DNA from 2 places in the Muricoprocola aceti genome. Region 1 is predicted to be linked to the other one. Evidence: riboswitches for the same ligand, from Rfam matches in the RefSeq annotation. Region 1 holds a riboswitch; the other holds the start of a gene.
The links. Region 1 has a riboswitch for S-adenosylmethionine ahead of OCV47_RS11645 (hypothetical protein). Riboswitches for the same ligand answer to the same signal wherever they lie in the genome.

Region 1 (7,495 bases):
TCATATCTAACTCTTAATTATATATGGCTCTATCGGCTTAAATCCGGTAGGGCCATCTTCTAAATCATCTGTCGCATGAGAAGCATGCTTTTGCCTGAGGTTGGTCTGGAGTGACTGATTTTCAGATGAATACAATAAGCAGCCATTTGTGAGGAGTAGGAGACTCCGGCTGAGATGTAAAGTGACAATTTTGCCCACTGGAGGACTGTTTATACAGCAGGTCTTTCAGTGGGCTTTTTTCGTTGTTGGTTATTCATGTGAAATATCGTAAAGCTTCTGAATCTCTTTCGGGAGTTTGTCCGGCAGCATGGCACTGATGCCATCTTCATTGCCGTCTTTTATCGCGGTCTCGTAGTACCAGCATTTAAACTTCAGCAGAGCAAGGGTTCTCTCCAGGGCTTTGATCTCATCTTCCACGGCAGCTTTTCTGGTCTCGAACATCTCTTTTCTCTTCCCATAGCTGGAAGGGCCTTCCATAACCCACTGGAAGAACTGCTTGATATCTTTGATTTCAAGACCGGAGCGTTTGAGGCACTCAATCACGCGGATAGCCTCCAGTTCATCGTCGCTGAAGTAACGGATATTGCCCTTTCTCATCAGATTAGGGAAGAATCCTTCCTTGTCATAATATCTTAAAGTCGAAATAGGGAGATTGTACATCTCCGAAACCTGACCAATCGTGTACATGATGCACCTTCCTTCAAAAAAGTTCTTGACCTAAAGTTAGGTTTAGGCTGTATAATAAGATCATTATAAGATATATTCCGGTAATATTCAAGAAAAATGACCGCAAGGAGGATAAAAATAATGATGAAGACAGAAGAACTTAAGTTGGTTGTTGAATGGGATAAGACATTTCCAAAAAGCGACAAGGTAGATCACAAGAAGGTGACATTCATTAACCGTTACGGAATTACCCTGGCAGCTGATATGTATACACCAAAGAATGCAGAAGGAAAGCTTCCTGCAATCGCAGTTTCCGGACCTTTTGGTGCCGTAAAGGAGCAGTGTTCGGGACTTTATGCCCAGACTATGGCTGAGAGAGGATACCTGACCATCGCATTTGATCCTTCCTTTACAGGTGAGAGCGGCGGCCAGCCAAGATATATGGCATCTCCTGATATCAATACCGAGGATTTCATGGCTGCAGTAGATTTCTTATCTATTCAGGAAAATGTTGATGCAGATCAAATCGGTATCATCGGTATCTGTGGATGGGGCGGCATGGCTCTTAATACAGCAGCTCTTGACACCAGAATCAAGGCAACAATTGCATCTACCATGTACGATATGACAAGAGTAAATGCCAACGGATATTTCGATTCAGAAGACAGTGAAGAGGCTAGATTTGCAAAGAAGCAGGATATGAATGCCCTCAGAACAGAGGAATACAAAAAGGGTGAATACTCAAGAGCCGGTGGATGTCTTCCACTTCCGGTACCGGAAGATGCTCCATTTTTCGTAAAGGATTACAGCGAATACTACAAGGGCAGATGCTACCATGCGAGAAGCCTTAACTCTAATGAAGGCTGGAATAGTCTTGGCTGCCAGTCCTTTATGAATCAGCCTATTCTTACATACAGCAATGAGATCAGAAGTGCCGTATTGATTATGCACGGCGATAAGGCTCACAGCTATTACTTTGGAAAGGATGCTTATGAAGCTATGATCAAGGACAGCAAATATACAGAGAACAAAGAACTTCTTACCATCCCGGGTGCAGTGCATACAGATCTGTATGACAACCTGAAAGTCATTCCATTTGACAAGATGCAGCAGTTCTTAAAGGAAAACGGGGTAGGTTAAGATGGCGAAGAAAGTACTTATTATTTCGACAAGCCTTCGTGGCGGCAGTAATTCCGACATTCTTGCAAAGGAATGTGAAAAGGGAGCAAAAGAGGCCGGACACGAGGTAGAATACATTTCCCTGAAGGGAAAGGACATTAAGTTTTGTATCGGATGTTTGACCTGTCAGACAAAAGGCAGCTGCGTACTTACAGATGATGTGGCAGAGATCATGGAAAAGGTTCTGGCTGCCGAGGTTATCGTCTATGCAACTCCAATCTACTATTACGAGATGAGCGGACAGATGAAGACGCTTCTGGACAGAATGAACCCGATGTATCCGATGGATTATGCTTTCCGCGATATCTATATGATCGCAACTGCCGCAGAGGAAGAGGAAAGCGCATTTGAAAAAGCCTACAACGGTCTTCAAGGCTGGGTGGACTGCTTTGAAAAGGCAAAGCTCAAGGGTCTCGTAACCGGTGGCGGCATCGGTGATGCGAATGACGCTCCGAATCATGAAGAGATCATGAGGAGGGCTTATGAGCTCGGAAAGGCTCTGTAAAAATGAGAAAAATGGAAATTATGAAGAAGATAGTACAGACAGCAGGCAGAGCTGCTCTCGGTGAATTCGCGCCGGAGTTTGCTCATTATAATGACGATGTTCTCTTTGGAGAGAACTGGAATAATCAGGATATCGATGTAAAGACAAGAAGCATTATCACGGTAGTTGCATTGATGTCCTCAGGCATTACGGATTCTTCTCTGAAATATCATCTGCAGAATGCGAAAGCCCATGGCGTAACACAGAAAGAAATCGCAGCAGTGATCACACATGTGGCATTCTATACAGGATGGCCAAAGGGCTGGGCCGTATTCAACCTGGCTAAAGAAGTATGGGAAACAGGCGAAGGTGATCTTCCTTACGAAGACGAAGCTATGAGAGCCCATGCAAAGGAAATGGTATTCCCGATCGGAGCACCAAATGATGGATTTGCACAATATTTTACTGGTAAAAGCTTTCTTGCACCTATATCAACAAATCAGGTTGGAATCTTTAATGTAACTTTTGAGCCGGGGTGCAGAAATAACTGGCACATTCATCATGCAACAGAGGGCGGCGGACAGATCCTTGTCTGCGTGGCAGGCCGTGGTTACTATCAGGAATGGGGAAAGGATGCAGTAGAAATGAAGCCGGGAGACTGCATCAATATTCCGGTAGGCGTAAAGCACTGGCATGGAGCTGCACCGGATTCCTGGTTCAGCCATCTGGCAATGGAAGTGCCTGGCAAGGATGGCTCCAATGAATGGCTGGAAGCAGTAGACGATGAGCAATATGGCAATCTCGATTAATGATAGAGGTGAATTGCAATGGCTATAACCGTAAATATTTATTATAAAGGGACTGGGTCCGCAGCAAAACAATTTGCAAGGGAAATGACAGAAAGCGGAACGGTGGATGCTATCAGGAACGAAACTGGAAATCTCCGCTATGAATACTTTTCGCCGTTAGATGATGAAGGAACGATATTGTTGATCGATAGCTGGGAAAATCAGGAAGCGATTGATATCCATCATGCATCTCCAATGATGAATACTATCATGGAATTACGAGAAAAGTATAATCTTCATATGAAGGTTGAGCGTTATGTATCAGAGGATGGCATACCGGATTCGGACAAGAAATTCATAAAGGAATAGGTGACAATTATGGCAAAAACATTAGTAGCATATTTCAGTGCCAGTGGCGTAACAAAGAAGACTGCGGAAAAACTGGCCGAAGCTGCAAAAGCAGATATCTATGAAATCAAGCCTGCAGTTCCATATACCAAGGCTGATCTGAACTGGATGGATAAGAAATCAAGAAGCAGCGTAGAGATGGGCGACAAGTCCTTCAGACCGGAAATTGTGAAAGATGATTTGAATTTATCTCAGTACGATACTATTCTGGTTGGCTTCCCGATTTGGTGGTATGTGGCTCCAACCATCATCAATACCTTCCTTGAAAGCTATGATTTTGCCGGAAAGAAGATTGTTCTCTTCGCAACCTCCGGCGGCAGCGGTTTTGGAAACACGGTAAAAGAACTGAAACCATCCGCTCCTGAAGCAGAAATCGTAGAAGGAAAGCTTCTGAATCGTGCGACAGATAAAGATATCGATGCCCTGATCAAGATGCTGTAAGGGAGGCGACTCCGGATGAAAAAGTTATGGGCAGTTCTCCTTTGCTTTGTACTTCTCTTTGCTATGACTGCGTGCGGAAACAGTGCTCCGGCTGCAAGCTCAGAGAATGAATCTACAGAGGCTATTAGAGAGAGTACTTCGGAAGCCACAGAGGATAGTGAGAGCACCGAAGAGATAAACGGAACCAATGAATCGGATGAAGTTGTTCTGGAAGAAGTTTTTGAGGTTAAAACTGCAGTGGTCTGCTTCTCCGGAACCGGAAACACCATGGCTGTCGCAGAGACGATTGCCGATGTAACCGGTGGTGATTTATTCGAAATCATTCCTGCAGAAAAATATGCAGACGAAGATCTGAATTATAATGATGACAACTGCAGGGCCAATAAGGAACAAGATGACCCTGATGCAAGACCTGCGATTGAAAATAATCTGAGTGCGGTGGAAGAATACGATACCATTTATCTCGGACATCCGATCTGGTGGGGTACAAACCCTCGTATCATCCAGACCTTCCTGGATACTTATGACCTGACAGATGCCACAATCTATACCTTCTGTACCTCAGGTGGAAGTGGTATTGAAAAGAGTATTTCTGATCTGCAGACGCTGTATCCAGACTTACATATTGTAACTGGTAAACGATTTAACAATGCATCTGAAGAAGATGTGACTGAGTGGATCAGCAGTCTTTCTGAGTAGCAGGTGGCACATCTGCACCTTGAGATGATATTCGTTCTCAGCTATAATGATAAAGACCTATAAAGAGTGCGCGAGAGACAAGCTCGATGACCGCACAGCAACCTGCATTTGCAAGGTGCTAAAGCTTGACCGATGGGCGTTATGTATTTGAGAATTATGGCTCCTGTCGGAAACGATGGGGGCCTTTTCCTTTTGCCGCTCTTTATAGGATCATAGATCGAAGAGGAGGCATGAGAGCATGCGCAATGTAACTGAATTATCAAAACTGAATGGGGAAGTGTATGTGTATCTGAGAGATGAAGTGATTGCAAGAAGGTTTTTGCAGGATGCAGAGAATGAGGGATTCACTTTTGGAGATGGAGAAAAGCCAACAGCCAGACCGGGAAATAATCTCTATGTGGTCAATCGTGATTGGACGATCAGTCATGTGGGATGTACTGGCCATATGGCATTTCAATCAGCGAAGCGTATCGGTGAGCGGGAGATGATCCGTGTGGATTATGAGAGATATTTGCTTGGGGAAGAAAATTTCGTGATTAATAAAAATAATGCTTGACCCTGACATAATGTCATACCTTATTATGAACTTACCACGACAGGAAAGAAGGTTTGATATTGATGATGACGGTAAATGAAGTAAGCAAATTATCAGGGGTGAGTATACGATCCCTGCATCATTACGACAAGATTAGTCTTCTGCCGGCCACGGAAGTTACAGCTGCCGGCTACAGGCTTTATGACGATAAGGCCCTGGAGCGATTGCAGATGATCTTGTTATTCAAAGAACTTCAGTTTCCATTAAAAGAGATTACAACGATTCTTGATAATCCGGAGTTTGATCGAAGCAAAGCACTGGAACAACAGATAAAGCTTTTGGAACTTCGGAAGGAGCATCTGGAAAACCTGATCGATCTGGCTCGTGGAATAAAGATGATAGGAGTTCAGAAAATGAGTAAAATGAGTTTTGATGCTTTCGATACACGAAAAATTGATGAATATGCAGCCCAGGCAAAAGCATCCTGGGGAACTACCGATGCCTATAAAGAGTTTGAGAAGAAGTCGGCTGGAAGAAGCCGCGAAGAAGAACAGGTACTTGGTGTTCAGATGATGGAAATCTTTGCGGAGTTCGGTAAGATCAGAAATAAGAAACCGGAATCAGAAGAAGCACAGGCCCTGGTAAAGAAACTGCAGAACTATATCACCGAGCATTACTATACCTGTACCGATGAGATTTTGGAAAGTCTGGGACAGATGTATGCAGGCGGTGGAGATATGACATCCAATATAGATAAGTACGCAGGTGAGGGTACTGCAGTCTTTGCTAACGAAGCGATAGAAGCGTATATTCTGACAAAATAATTATCGAAAAATCAGAGTTTAGGCACCTTGTGGAGTGAAGTGTTGTCAGTCATTCCATGAGGTGCCTTTTTTTGCTTTTATGAGATTACTTCTTCCCTGATTAAGCCTCCAGGCTGTTGATCAGGAACATCGATGCCTGCACCTCGAAGCATCGTTTCATAATTGCTTTCGATAATGCCCAGGGTCTTCTGTTGTTTCAGGAGATCCTGCTTTTCTTTTTTGGCAGAGACAAGTTCTTCTTCCAGTTCCAGCTGTTGTCGCTGAAGTTTTTCTGCAGATGGAAGTTTGTGGATGCCAAACTCTGCCAGTTCTTTTAAGGTGGCATCGTGTAACTGATATTCTGCCTGATGTTGTTTGCGGTAGAGTGCTTTATCCGGAGCATCTTTCTCTGCAAGAACCACATCACGGCAAGCTCGGTAGACTTCACAGTGCTTCTTAATGACTTTCTGATTTTGAATGGCTTGTTGTGTTTGCCGAATCTGTTTATCTGCAGCCTGGATGGAAGCTTCCAGATCAGAAATATGATTTTCAAATTCTTCGTAGTTTAACAGATTATGCTGAGAGAGATAGCTGAAAGTTTTGGCTGCTTCTTTCAGATTATTTCTCTGTGCCCAATGTTCAAAACCGGGGCGATTGCCGTCAGCGACATAGGAAGTCATCTCCACAAATATCCTTACTTTGAATGATGCATTTTGAGGAATGCGGGCCTTATGACGATTCTTCGCCAGACGTCTCAGGATACTGTCCTCTGTATAATAGGCTCCCAGAGTTTTGACATTGGTGAAATGTTTCTGATCAGCAGCCCGGAAAGCCAGATACTTTCCCTGCCGGATTTCATATCCGGCTTCTTTCATCTTCATCAGAAATTCATCAAAGGAAACGGACGACCAGATGGCACGATCCACGTTGTATTTGAGTTTTGATTTCCAGCTGTTTGATTACGATGAGTTAGAGTTTATGGATCCGGAAGAAAGAAGAGAAGTATTGGAAGACGCAGGACTGGATCCGGATGAGTTTGATTTTTAGAAGAGAATATTAGTAATGTGAATAGCTGAGGCTGGCAAAATAGTCTCGGCTATTATGTTTTCCTGAAGTGGATAAAACTGAACGGGTGTTTATTGTTCATTGCGGGGTGCGAGTGTATCATTGTGGGGTGCAGATAAATGTTTGACAATAATAGAAAACTGTAGAAAATAACAAGATAGTTTTGAAAAATCGAAAGTTGCTTATGACAAAAATTTATGTGTGGGTTATAATGATAACAGAGATATTTTGTTCCGTTTATAGTTTAAATCACGGATAGTGTCAAATGACCTATGAAAAAACTGGGCAAAGAAAAAGGCTCAGATGAACCTTGAAAATTGCAGATATTTTAGTCTGAGGTAAACTATCGCCACCCTTGACAGCACGAAAAAGAACTGCTGTAGGTTGATCACCGACGGCGAAGAACTCAAGAACAGATTGTTTCTCG
Region 2 (12,238 bases), on a different contig from region 1:
CCAGATCATTCCGCCGGTTATCGTTATGGCGCTGCTGATGCTGAGCTTTAACCTGGTAGCAGATGGACTTCGTGAAGCACTGGATCCAAAACTGAAAGAAATGTGAGGTGCGTGTAGATGTCAGAAACGAAAGAAAAGATTCTTAAAATTAATGACCTGGATATTACGTTTAAGACAACAGCCGGACCGGTGCATGCCATTCGTGGTGTGAATATCGATCTGTATAAGGGAGAAACGGTAGCGATTGTAGGTGAGTCCGGATCTGGAAAGTCTGTTACGATGAAAGCTGCTATGGGAATCCTGGCTTCCAATGCTGTTGTAGACAGCGGAAGCATTGAGTTTACCTATAGCCATGCAGATGGCAGCAAAGAGACGGTAGATATCCTGACCCAAGATAAGAAATGGATTCGTAAACATATCAACGGAAAACGGATTGCCATGGTATTCCAGGACCCGATGACCAGTCTGGATCCAACCATGACCATCGGAAAACAGATCATGGAAGGAATGATCTGGCACTTTAAGACTCCGAAAAAAGAAGCCTGGGACAAAGCAGTAGAGCTGTTAAAAGAAGTTGGTATTTCTGATGCAGAAAAGCGTATGAAAAATTACCCGCATCAGTTGTCCGGTGGTATGAGACAGCGTGTGGTGATCGCCATTGCTCTGGCCTGCAATCCAGATCTGCTGATTTGTGATGAGCCGACTACTGCACTGGACGTAACCATTCAGGCAAAGATTATCGAGCTGATCAAAAAGATTCAGGATGAACGCGGCATTTCTGTTATTTACATCACCCATGATCTGGGAGTGGTGGCCAAAGTAGCAGATTATGTTAATGTTATGTATGCCGGCAAGATTGTGGAAAAAGGTACTATTGATGAGATTTTCTATGACCCGAGACATCCATATACCTGGGGCCTGTTATCCGCTATGCCGGATCTGAATACCGATGATCACAGACTGTATACCATTCCTGGATCACCGCCAAACCTGCTTCATGAAAAGACGGGAGATGCATTTGCACCACGTAACCGTTATGCACTGGAGATTGATGATAAGCTGGAGCCGCCAATGTTCCAGGTTTCCGATACTCATTACGCAGCAACCTGGCTGCTGGATGAACGGGCACCGAAGGTGGAGATGCCGGCAGAACTGAAGGCACGAATTGAACGAATGAAGGAGGAGGCAAAGAAAAATGGCAGTGAATTATAATGCAGAGCCGATCCTTACCGTCAATGGCTTAAAACAGTATTTCAAAGTCAGTAACACCTTTACCGTGAAAGCTGTGGATAATGTATCTTTTAAGATTTATCCAGGAGAAACTTATGGACTGGTAGGAGAATCCGGTTCCGGGAAATCCACCATTGGACGAAGCATTATCCGCCTGTATGATCCAACTGCAGGAGAGATCCATTTTAATGGAAGAGATATCAGCGGGAAGCTTTCCAGGGCGGATAACCAGGCGTTGAGAACACAGATGCAGATGATTTTCCAGGATCCAATGGCCTCTCTGAATCCGAGAAAAAAGGTGCGCGATATCCTGGGAGAAGGTCTGGATATTCATCATCTGTATAAGACAAAGGAAGAAAGAGAGACCATCATTAAAAACATTCTTGCAAAAGTAGGACTGGCACCGGAACATGCGGCCCGTTATCCGCATCAGTTTTCCGGTGGACAGCGTCAGCGTGTGGGAATTGCCCGTGCACTGATTATGAATCCGAAGCTGATCATCGCAGATGAATGTATTTCTGCACTGGATGTATCCATTCAGGCGCAGGTAGTCAATCTGATGAAGGATATTCAGGAAGAGACAGGGCTGGCCTATCTGTTTATCGCCCATGACCTGTCCATGGTAAAATACATTTCCGACCGTATCGGAGTACTGCATCTGGGACACCTTCTGGAGACAGGAACTACAGATGAGATCTTCGCCAATCCGGTACATCCATACACCAGAAGCCTGCTGTCTGCTATTCCGGAGCCGAATCCGAGACTGGAAAAAGATCGGAAGTCTGTGACTTATGATTATGCCACAAGCGGCATTGACTACAACGTAGGAAGCTATCACAGTATGGGCGGTCAGCATCAGGTGTTTGGTACCGATGAAGAGATCCAGAAGTGGACAAAAGAAAAGTTTTAATTGTATATTAACAAAAATTCAAAAACAGGATATGTGCAAAATAGAAAAAATTGCGCATATCCTGTTTTTACCTTGTGTAAAAATTGCGCGAAAGGTTACTATATATGGTAGATGACAAGGGAAAACAAGACAAGTAGCACAAGATAGTGTTGCAAAATAATTGCAAGAAAAGTCGCAATTATTGCGAAATATGAATTCTTGTTTACAAATTTTAAGATTGTGGTATAATAGATAAAGATATTTTTATAAGGGGTAGAAGCGGACAGGGGAAAAAGCCGCTTCGAGAATATCAAGTAACCTGAAAATGGGAAGAGTATAAATATAATTCAGAGGTGTCAAATGGAGCAGTATATAATCAAAGGCGGAAATCCGCTTGCCGGTGAAGTAGAGATCGGCGGTGCGAAGAACGCGGCATTGGGTATTCTTGCTGCAGCAATTATGACAGATGAGACTGTACGGATCGAGAATCTTCCAGATGTACAGGACATTAATGTGTTATTAGAAGCAATCAGTGAGATCGGCGCCAGTGTCACCAGAGTAAGCAGAACTTCAGCACTGATTAACGGATCCGGTATCGGAAGCGTCAGTGTTGACTATGAATATATAAAGAAGATCAGAGCATCCTATTATTTGCTTGGTGCATTACTTGGCAAGTATAAGAAGGCAGAGGTGCCGCTTCCGGGAGGATGCAATATTGGAAGCAGACCAATCGACCTTCACTTGAAGGGATTCAAGGCGCTGGGGGCCAAGGTACGCATCTCTCATGGTGCAATCATTGCAGAGGCTGATCATCTGAGAGGAAGCCATATCTATCTGGATACCGTATCAGTTGGTGCTACCATTAATATTATGATGGCAGCGGCTATGGCTGAAGGCCGCACGATCATCGAGAATGCAGCGAAGGAACCTCACGTTGTTGATGCAGCGAACTTCCTGAACAGCATGGGAGCTAATATTAAGGGAGCAGGTACTGATGTGATCCGTATCCGTGGTGTAGAAAAACTTCATGCTACCGAATATTCGATTATTCCGGATCAGATTGAAGCTGGGACCTTTATGTTTGCAGCAGCAGCTACCAGAGGAGATGTCATCGTGAAGAATGTTATTCCGAAGCATCTGGAAGCCACAACGGCGAAGCTGGTAGAGATCGGATGCCAGGTGGAAGAGTTTGATGATGCAGTACGTGTGGTAGCGACCAAACGCTTGAATAATACCAATGTGAAGACCCTGCCATATCCTGGATATCCTACCGATATGCAACCACAGATCGGTGTGGCACTGGCGATTGCGAAGGGAACCAGTATTGTGACGGAAAGTATCTTTGAGAATCGATTCAAGTATGTGGACGAGCTGATTCGTATGGGAGCAGACATTAAGGTAGAAGGTAATACGGCAGTGATCTATGGTACGGAGAAGCTGATGGGAGCCAGAGTCAGTGCACCGGATCTTCGTGCAGGAGCAGCTCTTGTGATTGCAGGACTGGCTGCAGAAGGGATCACCATTGTGGACGATATCGTATACATTCAGCGAGGATATGAAAATTTTGAACAGAAGCTTCGTGGACTTGGCGCTGAGATCGAGCGTGTCTCCAGTGAAAAAGAGATTCAGAAGTTCAAACTGAGAGTTGGATGATTTACCAACTTGTATTATAAAAAAACTATAAAATGCCCAGATTACTCTTGACGAAAGAGAAATCTGGGTATATCTTTATATATGCGTGTGATACAGATGTCACACAGAAAACAGCATAAAGTATGTTGTAGCTATTCAGGTTCTATTATCTTGTATGGGGACTGAATAGATACGGTATTTCTCTTATTCAGAGTGGTGGAGGTACAGAGGACCTGAGAAACCACGGCAACCCCGCACAACGGAAGGTGCCAACCTGAGCGAGCAATCGAACAATAAGAGGATGAACTGTCATATATGATAGAATGTCCGCTTATTTGAGTGGACATTTTTTGATGCACCAATGTCGAAAAGTGAATTCCTCGAAAGCAGGAAATGCCGGATCAGTACATCATACTAATATTAACTGGACTAATGTGGTACAGTTATTTACAGGATGATGTACGAAATACTATTAACCAATGAATTATTTTTACGAGAGGAAAAGAAAGATGGAAAGACGTTTATTTACATCCGAGTCCGTTACAGAAGGACATCCGGACAAAATGTGTGATGCGATCTCAGATGCGATTCTGGATGCATTACTGGCACAGGATCCAATGAGCCGTGTAGCCTGCGAGACTGCTACCACTACAGGTATGGTTCTGGTTATGGGTGAGATCACCACAAAAGCATATGTGGATATTCAGAAGATCGTTCGTGATACGATTCGCGAGATCGGTTATACCAGAGGTAAATATGGATTTGATGCAGATACCTGTGGTGTGATTACAGCCATTGACGAGCAGTCTAGTGATATCGCCATGGGCGTAGATAAGGCTCTGGAAGCAAAAGAAAATCAGATGACTGATACAGAGATTGAAGCGATTGGTGCCGGAGACCAGGGTATGATGTTCGGATATGCGACCAATGAGACAGAAGAGTATATGCCATATCCGATCGCCCTTGCACATAAGCTGTCCCGTCGTCTGACTGAAGTCAGAAAGAATGGTACACTGTCATATCTTCGTCCAGATGGAAAGACTCAGGTAACAGTGGAATATGATGATAATGGCAAACCGGTAAAACTGGATGCAGTAGTATTATCCACACAGCATGATCCGGATGTGACACAGGAACAGATCCATGCAGACATTAAGAAATATGTCTTTGATGAGATTCTGCCACAGGAAATGGTGGACGAGAATACCAAGTTCTTCATCAATCCGACCGGACGCTTTGTAATCGGTGGACCTCACGGAGACAGCGGACTGACCGGACGTAAGATTATCGTAGACACTTATGGTGGATATGCAAGACACGGCGGCGGAGCATTCTCCGGAAAAGACTGTACAAAGGTAGACCGTTCAGCAGCTTATGCAGCACGTTATGCTGCAAAGAATGTGGTTGCAGCAGGTCTGGCAGATAAATGTGAAGTTCAGCTTTCCTATGCCATCGGTGTAGCACAGCCAACATCTGTTATGGTAGATACATTTGGAACAGGTAAACTTTCTGATGAGAGAATCACCGAGATTGTACGTGAGAAATTCGATCTTCGCCCGGCTGGAATCATCAAGATGCTTGATCTGCGCCGTCCAATCTACAAGCAGACAGCAGCGTACGGACATTTTGGAAGACTGGATCTGGATCTCCCATGGGAAAAACTGGATAAAGTAGAAGATCTGAAAAAATATCTGTAATAGTTCACAGAAAATTTAGAAAACACCATCTTTGTTTAGATGAATTCAAAACTCCTTTATGGTATACTGAATAAGGAATACCGTAAGGGAGTTTTTTATATGAAGTTAAAGACAAGATTATTTATCGCATTTGCGGCGATACTGATTATTCCGATTATGTTGATGAGCATGGTTATGCTGACTGTAGGGAATCGTCAGTTTAAGGCACTTGAGAAGTATGCGCAGAAGTATCAGATCTATCAGGGACAATATGAAGTGGAACAGAAGAATTCTATGGATGCGGATGAACAGGAACAGGTTCAGGATAATGAAGATACGGATGGAGGGAGCCTGTCAGAGGATGTGACCGATTATGCGTCGGGAATCGTACCGGAGTTCCGCAGCTTTTTATATGATATGGCGACGATCATCATCGTGATTCTGGTGGTGACAGCAGCGATACTGATGTTATGGATCTATGCAGGGATTAGCGTGCCGTTGAACAAGCTGCGTAATGCCACCCACAAGATTGCAGAGGGAAATCTGAATTTTACCATGGAGGTCACCGGAGAGGATGAGATCAGTGATCTGTGCCGGGATTTTGAAGAGATGAGAAAGCGGCTGCTGGAGAGTACGGAGCAGAAGCTGGAGTATGATCAGGAGAGCAAGGAACTGATCAGCAACATTTCCCATGACCTGAAGACTCCGCTGACAGCAATCAAGGGTTATGTGGAAGGGATCATGGATGGTGTAGCTGATACGCCAGAGAAGATGGATCGCTATATTCGAACTATTTATAATAAGACTAATGATATGGATCGCCTTATTAATGAATTGACTTTTTATTCCAAGATCGATGCGAACCGTATTCCATATACATTCAATAAGATTAATGTGAAGAATTATTTTGAAGATTGTGTGGAGGAGATGGGAATCGAGCTGGAATCCAAAGGTTTTGCCTTTTCCTATAAGAATGAAGTAGATGACAGCGTGGAGGTCATTGCAGATGCAGAACAGATCAAGCGTGTTATCAACAATATTGTTAGCAATTCTGTAAAATATATGGATAAGAGTGATCCAAGGATCGACATCCGTGTAAAGGATGTGGGAGATTTTGTACAGATCGAGATCGAAGACAACGGACGGGGAATCGGAACGAAGGAACTTCCGAATATCTTTGAGCGTTTCTACCGTGCGGATGCCTCCAGGCATTCGGCCGGTGGAAGCGGAATCGGATTGTCTATTGTCAAAAAGATTATTGAAGACCATGGCGGAAAGATCTGGGCCAGCAGTACACTGGGCAAAGGAACCGTGATGTACTTCGTATTAAGAAAATATCAGGAGGTGCTGCTCTGATGAGTAAGATTTTAATTGTAGAAGATGAAGAAAGTATTGCAGAACTGGAGAAAGACTATCTGGAACTCAGCGGTTTTGAGGTTGAGACAGAGAAAGATGGAAAGGCGGGACTGGAAAGAGTCCTTGCTGAGAAATACGATCTGTTGATTCTGGATCTGATGCTTCCTGGCGTGGACGGATTTGAGATCTGTAAAAAGGTCAGAGAAGAAAAGAATATTCCGATCCTCATGGTATCGGCCAAGAAGGATGATATTGATAAGATTCGTGGCCTTGGCATGGGTGCGGATGACTATATGACAAAGCCATTCAGCCCAAGTGAACTGGTAGCCAGAGTAAAAGCTCATCTGGCCCGTTATGAACGTCTGGTGAATTCCAATGTGAAGGAGAATGATATCGTAGAGATTCGTGGAATTAAGATTGATAAGACTGCCAGAAGAGTCTGGATCAACGGGGAGGAGAAGAACTTTACAACGAAGGAATTCGACCTGTTGACCTTCCTTGCAGAGAACCCGAATCATGTATATACCAAGGAAGAACTGTTCCGTGAGATCTGGGATATGGAGTCCATCGGAGACATTGCAACGGTTACGGTGCATATCAAGAAGATTCGTGAAAAGATCGAATTTGACACAGCCAAGCCTCAGTATATAGAGACAATCTGGGGTGTTGGATATCGGTTTAAGGTGTAAACATATATATAAATGGAATATATATAAAAAGGAGGCCACTTTTCAAAAATACGAAAAGTGGCCTTTTTGAGCTATAAATTAGTAAATATTGTGGCACATCGTGTCTCAACCTTGCATTCTGTTGATCGTATTCTGGTATTTGATCATGGAGAATTGGTACAGACAAAAGGAGTCAAAGCTGTCAGTGCCATATAGATTCCGCACAGTGTATCGATACCGGAAGAATGACCGATGCTGGAAAAGGCCAGATAGATCTGTCTGGCTGTTACATCAGGATCAGTCAGGAGATGCACTGGAGCACTGAATTGTCCAAGCACTGCACAGCGTAAAAATGTAGCACTGATTTCGTTGGTGCGATCCAGGGTATGCAGAATATGCTGCTCCAGAAATGGCAGAAATACAGAACTTCCATCTGACAGTCTCAGCCCGGCAAGAAAACCGCATAGAAAGTCATCACCGCTTGGAGTCAGACCAATCCCCAGCCCAATCAGATGACACAGGCAGTCGGCCATTTCGTAAAAGTCCTCAGATGCCTGGAGAATCTGGATAAACTGTGTCAGATACTGACTGGCAGCGCGCATATAGAGGGAGTTTTCGAGCAACTCTGGCTGATTCAGGATCAATTCCATTCCACGCATATGAGCTGGAAGCGGGGAAGAACCTGCCATGGCAATAGCCTCACGGATTTTGGTATCCAGTCTGGAGAGATGCAAAGAAGACTGCACTGTCTCTGAGCCAGAAAGAGGTAAAAACAGATCCTGGCAGCAGGTATGACTGGTATTTAGATGGAAAGTCAGTTGTTGGCCGACCATAAAAGTGAGGTCAGCCAGCATCTCTTCCGTATAATCGGTAATCAGACTGACAGGGGAAAGGACGGAAGCCCTTGGCTGAAGTGTCAGCATCTGATCGCCGGTTCTCAGATTTACGGCTTTGTGATAAACCGAGTGAACGGTGGGCACAGAGGCTTTTTTTAAATTGTCAAGTGCAAAAGTGGAGGCCTGTAAGATCCTGAGTTGCATAGTGTTGTCCTGCCTGTCTGAAATAAAAATCTGGATTCTGCTGTAAAAGAAAGAAGCCAGTCCTGACTTCTATCATAGCAGACAGGGGGAAGGATGGAAAGAAAAATTCCAATTTTAATGAATTTTACTGGACTGATTAATTTATAAATCTGACAGCTTGCATAAATAAAGGAAAACTCAATATTTTGATAAATAAATAACGATTAAATTCTGGTTGTTTTTATAAAATTTTTATTATATAATGTCCATTAGAAAAACACATGGAACACAAAAAGGTAACTGAAGATTTCAACAAACGTGTCTGGCGGGACGAAGAAGACCCGGACAGCACAGCAGAAATGAGAACACCATTTCTGCAGGGTGAGAACCGGAGGTTACCATTTTTTTATGTATAATTACAGTGGGCAAAGGCCGGTACACATCTGTGCTTGCACAGAGATGAGTACATGACCCTGGAACCTGTAATGATATAGTGTAATGTGTAACACAAGCAGGAGGAGAGAATATGAAGACGAAGAAACTGTCACTTACAACATGGATTATCATTGCTACACTGGCTGGAATCATATTTGGTTCTATCGTAGGGCCGTGGGCATCTAATCTGAAATTTATTGGTACCATTTTTATCCGTCTGATTCAGATGTCTGTCGTATGTCTGGTTATGACATCGGTAGCAGCTGCGATTGGGGGAATTGAAGGAAAAGGCGCCGGTAAGATGGGTCTGGTAACTTTTATCTGTATTATTGTATTTACTCTGATTTCCGCAGGCTTAGGACTTGCTCTTGGACTGATTGTTAAACCAGGTGTAGGTGTAGCCATCGGTACAGAAGCTGCTGCCGTGGAAGTGGCATCGGCCAGCATTACGGAGACATTGACCAACTTTGTGCCAACGAACATTTTCAGTGCTATGGCGAATGGTGACATGGTACCTTGTATTCTGTTCTCTATTTTCTTCGGTGTATGTGCCGGATCTTATGGCAGAACAAGCGGTAATGATATTGTGATGGATCTGATCAAAGCGATTAATGGTGTCATCATGAACATCATCAAGATTGTTATGAACCTTGCACCAATCGGTATCTTCTGTCTGCTGGCGGATGTGGCTGGTGGTACAGGATTTACAGTTGTCCTTCCTATGTTAAAGTTCCTGGGGTGTCTGCTGATTGGTGATGTGATCCAGTTTATCATCTATGGCCCTTTTACCGCAGCATTCTGTGGTGTCAGCCCTGCAAAAATGCCAAAGAAATACTCTAAGATGTCTATGATGGCGGTCACTACCACATCATCTGCAATCTGCCTTCCAACCAAGATGGAAGATATGGTAACCAAGTTTGGTGTAGATCGTAAGGTGTCAGATTTTGTAGGACCGATCACCATGTCTATGAACAGTTGTGGTGCAGTGCAGTGTTATGTACTGGCTATGCTCTTTATGAGCCAGGCGACCGGCATGACTTTCACTATGGGACAGTTTGCCATGACCATTCTTCTGGCCTGCCTGATGTGCATGGGAACGATCGTAGTTCCTGGTGGAATGGTAGTTACTTATACATTTTTTGCAGCAACTATGGGACTGCCTACAGAAGCAGTCGCTATTCTGATCGGTATCGACTGGTTCTCCGGTATGTTCCGTACATTGATGAACGTAGATGTGGACGTTATGGTTGGTATGATCGTATCAAAGGTATGTGGTGTTTTTGATAAAGATGTATACGATGAGAAGAAGAAAGTTTCTTACGAAAATCAATAAGAGAGATTATGGCAAAGCAAATCTATAGGCAATGTAGATTTGCTTTCGCTGAATAATAAGGAGAAAGCACATGGATTTAAAGAAAATAACAACAGAGATCGCAGATGACCTGGATTTCCTGAAAACATTTACTGCAACACCTGGAAATGGCTGCACCAGAATGCCATTTACCAGAGAGACCAGAGATGCAGCGGAATATCTGAAAAAGATCATGAAAGAAGCCGGACTGGAAGTGAGAGAGGACTGCGTGGGAAATATATTTGGTGTACTTCCTGGAAAAGACAGAAGTCTTCCATGTATCATGGCCGGATCCCATTATGATTCAGTATATAATGGAGGAGATTATGACGGAATCGCCGGCGTGATCTGTGCAGTAGAACTGGCAAGACTCCTTCATGAAGAAGGTAAGAATCTGGAATGTGATTTTGTGGTAGCTGCATTTATGGACGAAGAGGGTTGTCGTTTTGGAACCGGATACTTTGGCTCCAAGTGTATGCTGGGTCAGATGACCATAGAAGAATGTAAACATTTTACCGATAAAGACGATATTTCTGTATATGATTCCATGAAGTCTTATGGACTGGTTCCGGAAGAACTGGTTAATGCGGCATGGCCGGAGGGATCGATTGGACATTTTATTGAACTTCATATCGAGCAGGGACCGGTTCTGGACGCAACAGGAATTGAACTGGGGCTGGTAGACTGTATCGTTGGAATTCAGAGATACATGATCACGGTAAACGGACGTTCCGATCATGCAGGAACTACCCCGATGGATATGCGTCAGGATGCAGTAGATATCGCAACGAAAGTCATCAGCAAGATTGGTGATATGGCAAGAGCAGAAAAGCCTGGTACAGTCGCTACCGTAGGCTATATGAAGGTAACACCCAGTGCTATGAATGTAGTGGCGCAGTCGGTAGATTTCAGCATCGATATCCGTTCCACAGAAAATGAGATCATCGACAAGATCGCATCTCAGATCATGGCTGAGCTGGACAAAGAGACACAGGCAACAGGGGCTACCTATAGCGTAGACCGTAAGCTGACGATTACACCGGTACAGTTAAGTGCACCTATGCTGGATATCATGGAAGGAAGCTGCAAGGATCTGGGGTATTCCTATAAGAGAATGCCAAGTGGTGCCGGACATGATGCACTGGCCATCGGACAGTCTATCGATACGGTCATGATTTTTGTGCCAAGTAAAGAAGGAAGAAGTCACTGCCCGGTAGAACACACCGAATATGAGGCATTCTCCAAGGCAATACAGGTATTATATGAGCTGATCCAGAAAATCTAAGCCATTGGGGACGCAAGTTTCCGGCTTTCCGGGGTCTATGGAAAGTGTAAAAATCTCCGGACAGATTTAATTCCCGGAGATAACTTTGATAAATAGTAAAATCAAGACAACAATGATAATGGGACGAACAATTTTCGTCCCGTTTTTCATGACCATACCACTGCCTATGTAATGTCCGGCAAGACAGAATGCTGCACCGGCGAGACCTGGGGCATATAGAATATATCCGCTGCATAAAAACGTAAACAGAGCGGCGATATTGGAAGATAAATTGATCAGTTTTACATTTCCGGATGCAGTTCGTATGTCCATGTGAGCGAGTCTGGTCAATGAAAGAAGAAGAAAAGTGCCGGTTCCGGGACCATAGAAACCATCGTATATGCCGATAAGAAAGGCACAGACAGAGACAATTGCCATGCGTTTTCTCAGGGAAAATGAAGTATCGTGCCGGATCTCCTTTTTGTCAGTCAGCACACAGACAGCCACGACAGGAAGAACCACTAACATGATTTTTTTCAGAATGACATCACTGGTCAGCAGCACCAGATGGGATCCACAGGTGGAACCGGCTAATGCACAGAGAATACCAGGAATAGCAATCAGCCTGTCGAAATATCCATGTTTGCAGTAGCGCACAGTGGATGCAGTCGTGCCAATGGAAGAAGAAAGTTTATTTGTGGCCAGTGCGTTGTGAGGC

Region 2: linked by a shared signal. The riboswitch ahead of metK (methionine adenosyltransferase) and the one ahead of OCV47_RS11645 (hypothetical protein) in region 1 are both predicted to bind S-adenosylmethionine.

The regions. Positions count from the first base shown of each region.
Region 1 covers NZ_JAOQKE010000016.1:30,786-38,280, forward strand. The annotation lists gene OCV47_RS11610 (MerR family transcriptional regulator) at 250-687, opposite strand; gene OCV47_RS11615 (alpha/beta hydrolase) at 808-1,806, shown strand; gene OCV47_RS11620 (flavodoxin family protein) at 1,808-2,350, shown strand; gene OCV47_RS11625 (carboxymuconolactone decarboxylase family protein) at 2,371-3,138, shown strand; gene OCV47_RS11630 (antibiotic biosynthesis monooxygenase family protein) at 3,157-3,486, shown strand; gene OCV47_RS11635 (flavodoxin) at 3,496-3,966, shown strand; gene OCV47_RS11640 (flavodoxin) at 3,982-4,665, shown strand; SAM riboswitch class I at 4,720-4,804, shown strand; gene OCV47_RS11645 (hypothetical protein) at 4,904-5,221, shown strand; gene OCV47_RS11650 (MerR family transcriptional regulator) at 5,284-6,024, shown strand; gene OCV47_RS11655 (hypothetical protein) at 6,102-6,884, opposite strand; gene OCV47_RS11660 (hypothetical protein) at 6,916-7,050, shown strand.
Region 2 covers NZ_JAOQKE010000007.1:24,953-37,190, forward strand. The annotation lists gene OCV47_RS07760 (ABC transporter permease) at 1-106, shown strand, start outside; gene OCV47_RS07765 (ABC transporter ATP-binding protein) at 118-1,212, shown strand; gene OCV47_RS07770 (ABC transporter ATP-binding protein) at 1,196-2,140, shown strand; gene OCV47_RS07775 (UDP-N-acetylglucosamine 1-carboxyvinyltransferase) at 2,480-3,772, shown strand; SAM riboswitch class I at 3,953-4,051, shown strand; gene metK (methionine adenosyltransferase) at 4,261-5,448, shown strand; gene OCV47_RS07785 (sensor histidine kinase) at 5,548-6,783, shown strand; gene OCV47_RS07790 (response regulator transcription factor) at 6,783-7,472, shown strand; gene OCV47_RS07795 (oxamate carbamoyltransferase subunit AllH family protein) at 7,616-8,491, opposite strand; gene OCV47_RS07800 (dicarboxylate/amino acid:cation symporter) at 8,997-10,238, shown strand; gene OCV47_RS07805 (M20 family metallo-hydrolase) at 10,309-11,541, shown strand; gene OCV47_RS07810 (sulfite exporter TauE/SafE family protein) at 11,608-12,238, opposite strand, start outside.